One region of the Ruminococcus sp. D54t1_190329_F1 genome, then DNA from elsewhere that is predicted to be linked to it. Evidence: predicted binding sites of a transcription regulator. Region 1 holds the regulator's gene; the other holds the start of a gene.
What was found. The regulator HrcA, encoded in region 1, represses chaperone genes, less so after heat shock. The targets are predictions, from matches to a motif close to TGTTAGCACTCNNNNNNNNNGAGTGCTAACA.
Positions count from the first base shown of each region.

Region 2: the regulator HrcA is predicted to act here: its motif matches at 1,505-1,535, upstream of htpG (molecular chaperone HtpG).

Region 1 covers NZ_JADNDC010000002.1:123,608-127,042, reverse strand. The annotation lists gene grpE (nucleotide exchange factor GrpE) at 1-572, opposite strand, end outside; gene hrcA (heat-inducible transcriptional repressor HrcA) at 589-1,629, opposite strand; gene I2D69_RS01445 (TIGR00730 family Rossman fold protein) at 2,042-2,584, opposite strand; gene I2D69_RS01440 (chromate transporter) at 2,676-3,245, opposite strand; gene I2D69_RS01435 (chromate transporter) at 3,242-3,435, opposite strand, start outside.
Region 2 covers NZ_JADNDC010000009.1:25,173-28,607, forward strand. The annotation lists gene htpG (molecular chaperone HtpG) at 1-1,432, opposite strand, end outside; gene I2D69_RS19985 (hypothetical protein) at 1,776-3,435, opposite strand, start outside.

The sequences.
Region 1 (3,435 bases):
ACGGATTCGTCCTCCACATGCATCACTGCATTATGCAGATTCGGATCAAATTCCTTGCCTACAGCTTCGATTGGCTTCACACCCATCTCATCAAAGGCTGTCATCATCTGCTTATAGATCATCTTCATGCCTTCTGCAAATGGATCATCCTCCGGTGCCTGTGCAAGACCTCTTTCGAAGTTATCCACGATCGGAAGCATTTTTTCAACGATGTCCCTGGCACCGATGATGTACATGCTGGATTTCTCTTTCTCCGTTCTTTTACGGTAGTTATCGAATTCAGCCATGCTGCGCTTCAGTCTGTCTGTAAGCTCCTCGACCTGCTGTTCAAATTTATCTTTCTCTTTTTTCTTCTTGCCGAAGAAAGAAGTTTTTGTCTTGGTTTCCGGTTCCTTCTGAGATTCTGCTTCCTGATCTGACTGCTCAGTTTCTTCTGTCTGTGCAGGTTCTTCGGAAGTCTCCTCTTCTGCTGTCTGGGCTGTATCTGCTGCCTCTTCTTCGCTTCCGTCTGTTACCGGAATGTCAACTGCTTCTTCCTGTACTTCGGCTTCTTTATTCATTTCTTCTGACACGCTTTCAACCGCCTTTCTAGGTTTTCTTATTTACCATTTCGTCAAGCTGGACTTTTAATTTCTTTAAGCTGTCCACTACATTCTCGTAATCCATTCGCTTGGGACCGATGATTCCAATAGTTCCACGCATTCCATCTCCCAGCTCATAAGTAGCTGTGACCACACTGCAGTCTTTCATGGTACGTACCGGAACTTCATCCCCGATGTATATCTGAACTCCTGTGTTCTCCGGGTCTCCCATTTCCTCACGGACCATATCCGCAAGTTCCTGCTTATCCTCGAAAGTGGAAATCAGCTCACTGGCTCTGGATGTATCTGCAAGCTCTGGATACTTAAATATGTTGGTTGCTCCCGATGTATATACTTTCATATCTTCTTCGTCCACGTGAATCGTAGCTGCAACCGCGTCCAGCACATCTGCAACCACACCGCTGTGGCTTCCCGCCTGTTCTTTCAATCTGGCGATCATGCCCAGATTAATGTCCTGGATGGGTACGCCGTTCAGGTTCGTGTTAAGAAGAAGATTCAGCTTCAAGATCGTCTGGTCATCCATCTCCTCATCAATATTGATGATCTGGTTCCGAATGACATTACCCTCACATACAACTACGGCAATCAGCTGCCGCTCATTGACTCGTGAAAGCTGAATGAACTTCAGGGTGCTTCCCTTATACTGGGGAACCGCAACCATAGCCGCATAATTGGTATTCGTGGCAAGGACCTTCGCCACCTGCCTGAGCACCTTATCCATCTTATCTGACTTCTCAATCATCAGATCACGGATTTCTGCGATCTCGGCTTCCTTCTCCCTGGTAAGCTCATCTACATAAAGGCGATAGCCTTTATCTGATGGAATTCTTCCGGCTGAGGTGTGGGGCTGTACGATGTAGCCCATATCCGTCAGGTCGGACATCTCATTTCGGATGGTAGCAGAGCTGACATTCAGATCCGGATATTTGGAAATAGTTCTGGAACCTACAGGCTCACCTGTTTCCATATAAGTTTTGATGATTGCTTTCAGTATTTTCCGTTTGCGCTCATCTAATACTTCATCCATGAAATATCTGCTCCTTCCTGAAAAGCAGACGGTCAAACCTGATTCTGATTTCCGTCTGGCTTCTTCGAATTCCTTTTGTTAGCACTCATTATTTAGGAGTGCTAACATCTATGTTCTTAAGATACACCTCAGTATTCCTTTTGTCAATATTTTTTACAAATTTTTTTCATCTTTTTTGATAGTTTTTACCTTATACTTTACCATTCCGGATAAAATTTCCTTGCTGCAATACCATTTTTGCAGCAAGGGCACTACCAGGTATCTTTATGTCCGCTGCCGTATAAATGAAAAAGATGCCTTGAGAAAATTTTCCCTGGCATCTTCTTTCCTGTATACTAGAGTCTATTTTGTAACTGTTCAGTACCTTCACAGTTATATGTTTCACAAAACAGTACCTGCTGAATAGCAGCCTCTATTTTTTATAATTTTCCAGATAGTCAAGAACTGCCGCCGGCTCATCCAGAAAAACTACCAGATCCAGCACGGAAAAATCCATGAATTTCTCCTCTGCTGTGTACTCCAGCAATGCTTTCATCCTGTCATAATATCCGTCAATGTTATACAGCACAATTGGGCGGTCAATACGTTTCAGGCTTTTCAAGGTAAAAATCTCAAAAAATTCCTCGTAGGTACCAATTCCGCCAGGTGCTACGATCGTAGCATCTGATTTTTCTTCCAGAAGTTTTTTGCGCTCTCTCATATTCTCTGTGAAAATAAATTCCGTACATTTCTCATACAGAACTCCTGGCTGGTCAAAAAAGCGGGGAGCAATTCCAAGTATGTAACCATTTTCTGCTGCCACGCCTCTGGCTGCTGCTCCCATCATTCCGGTAGCTCCGCCGCCAAACACTAGACCGTGACCTCTTTTTCCCATTGCTCTTCCAAGCTCTTCTGTTTTTTCATAATAAATGTTTTTAAGCAGCGCACTTGAAGCACCATATACACATATGTTCAATCTGTTGTCCTCCTTATTTTTCTTCTAAACACAGGTGCTGCCCACCTGCGGCAGCACCATATACGAAAGTCAGCTGGCATATCTTTTCCAGTCAGCTTCCGACAGCCGCGCAAAACGCCATATTGGCCACACCGCACAAAACCATCACCAGAATGGGATTCATTTTATATTTTCTCAAAAGCACCAGTGCGGCAGTAAAGAATACCACCATTCGAATGCATATGTTTTCCCGAAACAGTTCCACTGCACCATTTATAAAAAAAGATGATACTAAAATGGTAACTCCTGCCTTGGCGATCATGGCCACAACCGCCGGACGAAGGGATGTAAGAGTTCCCTGGAGAAGGGACATTTTCCGGTATTTCGTGTAAATATATGCCAGCAGGGTTACAATTATACAGGAGGGTAAAATACAGCCAAGAGTAGCCACCACTGCGCCCCCAGGACCTGCAATCCTGGTTCCTACAAAGGTTGCGGAATTTACTGCAATAGGACCAGGGGTCATCTCTGCAATGGTCACAAGGTCCGAAAAAGTTTCCATGGAAATCCAGCCATGCATAGTCACTACCTGTTCCTGTATAAGAGGCATTGCTGCATATCCGCCTCCAAAGCTTAATGCACCGATCTGAAGGAAACTGAAAAAGAGCTGAAGATAAATCATTTTTTCCATCCCTCCTTCACAAATGTACGCGCAAATCCAAATACAGACACAATAAGTATTATATAAATAATGTTCACCTTCAGAAAATAGCTTGCACAAAAACTGATGACCATAATAATCACATTTACCCAGTCTTTTGACTTCGCCACGTTTTTCTCCATGTCGTATACCACGGAAATGATCACAGCAC
Region 2 (3,435 bases), on a different contig from region 1:
CTTCTGTGGATTCAACAGTCTCTTCTGTCTTAGTCTCAGCTTCTGGTTTCCTGTTCTCTTCGATGCAATCTTTCAGAGTCAGATATTTGCCATCAATGTTCTTGAAGAGGATATAATCATTCATCTTATCTGAGAACTTACTGTCCTTAATGCAGCCATATTTGATAAATGGACTGATATCATCCCAGTATTTCTCGTAGGACTCACGGTCTGTTTTACACATTCCGGTAAGCTTGTCCGCTACTTTCTTTGTAATATACTCGGAAATCTTCTTCACGAAGCCATCGTTCTGCAGTGCGGATCTGGATACATTCAGTGGAAGATCCGGACAATCAATTACACCTTTCAGAAGAAGCAGAAATTCTGGAATTACTTCCTTGATGTTATCTGCGATAAATACCTGGTTATTGTACAGTTTGATCGTACCTTCAATGGAATCATATTCTGTATTGATCTTCGGGAAGTACAGAATACCTTTCAGGTTAAACGGATAGTCCATGTTCAAATGAATCCAGAACAAAGGCTCCTTATAATCCATAAAGACTTTACGGTAAAACTCTTTATATTCCTCATCTGTACAACTGTTTGGATGTTTCATCCACAATGGCTCCGGATCACTTAAAGATACCGGACGTTTGTTGATTTTTACTTTATCTTTCGCAGGAGATACTTCTACGACTTCTTTCTCACCTTTGTCGTTCTCTTTCTCCTCAGTCTTGGCCTCCTCGTGGATACGCTCTACAATTACATCATCATCACGAAGCTCAGCCTCATCAATGGTCTCATACTCCTGCGGTGCATTTTCCTTAGACAGATAGATATTTACCGGCATGAAAGAACAATATTTCTCAATAATCTCTCTCATACGATATTCGTTGGAAAACTCTGTACTCTCATCATTTAAAAACAGAGTAATTTCAGTACCAACTGTAGTCTTATTGCCTTCCTGCATATCATACTCTGTACCACCATCACAGGTCCAATGTACTGGAGCAGCGCCCTCTTTATAAGAAAGAGTATCAATATGAACTTCATCTGCTACCATAAATGCTGAATAAAAGCCAAGTCCAAAATGACCGATGATCTGATCATCCGTGGTCTTATCTTTATATTTGGAAAGAAACTCAGTAGCTCCTGAAAAAGCAATCTGTGTAATATACTCTTCCACTTCATCGGCCGTCATACCAAGACCTGTATCAATAAACTTCAAAGTCTTCTCTTCCGGATTCACAATAACTTGTACTTCAGCTTTGTAATCATCCGGAAGTGTGTATTCACCCATAACATCAAGTTTCTTAAGCTTCGTAATTGCATCACAACCATTGGAGATTAACTCTCTTGCAAAAATGTCGTGATCAGAATATAACCATTTCTTTATAATTGGAAAAATATTTTCACTGTTAATTGATAAACTACCATGCTTCTCAGCCATGCAGCTCACTCTCCTTTGTCTTCTTAATTATACAAACTATAGTAATACCAAACTGACTAAAAGTCAAGGAAAATTTAGCACTCATTTTAATTGAGTGCTAGTAATATTACTGTTCACTGGTAACATTCCGCGAGGTGTTTTTTGTGAACAAAGTTCAAAGAAAACCCGAGAATCTCAGCGCGAAATCATGCGAATGCATGATTTCTGTGCATCGCGAAGCGTGTTACTGGTCACGGAGTGAACAGTAACCTAGTAATTATTATTAAAAGAAGGGAGACCATTTCTGGTCTCCCTCATTCGTTCTGCTCTCATTCACAATTACTGTTTATTTGAGAATCCACTATTATTTTTTCTTATTGCGGTAAACAAGAATTCCTGCAATTAAGACAATCGCAACAATCAGAATAATTACAAATGGGAGGATTGGAGTATTATCCCCGGTCTTTACTGCATTCTTCTGATTTGCATCTGTTTTGTCTGCAGCCGGTGTCAGAGTCTGATTCGGTGCAGCATTTACAGTGAAATTAACCTGCTTGGTATCCTGTGTTCCAGTGTTTACCCAGTTGCTTCCATCAAACTGCTGCTGATTATATGTGACAGTCAAAGTATAATTTCCATTCTTGCCCATGCGGAAAGTTGCAGAATATGGTGCGCCGTCCCAGCTTCTTGCCTCAAGAACCTCCCAGTTCAGCGGCTGATATCTTACATCTCCCTTAATCGGATTTTCAATATCCATACCTGCGCCAACTGCAGTGAAAGTAATCTTGGTCTCTGTAGTATAGTTTCCATCGGAGCTGATTCCTGTGATACTGTTATTCCCTGCATCAGATACAATCGGTCCACGGCTTACAGTGACATTAACAGATACTACAAGGCTCAGGTTATCCGGATTGGTAACACCGTCTGGAAGAGCAGCAGTACCTTTCACAGAGAACTTCTGTGCTTCTGTACTGTTCTGATTATATGCACTGCCCTTTACATCCCATTTTACAGAGGCATTCATATCGCCCTTGTTTGTAGTAATCTTAACAGTAGATGGAAGCTGCAGTCCAGCTGCTGACTTCTCAACCCCGTTTGCCAGACTGATATCAGATACTTTGCCTACAGCTGTAAGCTTGGCAGTAGCTTCTGTTACTGTAAAGCTTACTGGAATATTCAGGTAATCTGTCTGATCTGTCTTAATGGAAACAGTCTGTGTATAGGTTCCTGCTGCCAATCCAACTGCCGGTGCAACAGTAAAGGATACAGACTGGTTTGCATTTGCCTCTAATTCTGAAGCAGACGGAGCACTTACTGTAAATTCGTTTCCGCTTACACTTACAGCAATACCGGTTAATTTCACATTTCCAGTATTGGATACATTGATTGTAACTGCCGCCGGTGCTTCTTTGTAACCAGCTTCTTTACTGTCGAATTTCACTTCGGAAATGTCGGTAGTAAATGAAGGAGCTGGAGTAATCTCCGGAGTCACTTCCGGGGTGACTTCTGGTGTTACTTCCGGAGTTACCTCTGGGGTGACTTCTGGTGTCACTTCTGGAGTTACCTCTGGGGTGACTTCTGGAGTGACTTCTGGTGTCACTTCTGGAGTTACCTCTGGGGTGACTTCTGGTGTCACTTCTGGAGTTACCTCTGGTGTCACTTCCGGGGTGGTTTCCGGTGTAGCTGGTTTCTCTGCTGGCTGCTGATCTGTATTCGTATCATCCTGCTTCTGCTCAGCTATTGTAAGCTTTGCAATGAAGGAAACCTTTACACCTTCCTCTGTTTCATAAGTGATCGTATCACTATATTCTCCAACAGCTGTACCTTCTCTTGGCATAACCCATGCATCAACTGATTCTCCAGCCTCAAGAGAACCCAGATCCTTCACCATAAAATGTTCCGGACTGATTTCTTTGAAATTAAGAGTGCTGTTGCCAGTATTCTTAACAGTTACAGTCTTAGTCATAGAAGAATTCGCATTTTCCTGTGTGAAACCTGCATTTACGGTTCCAAAATCAAGTACT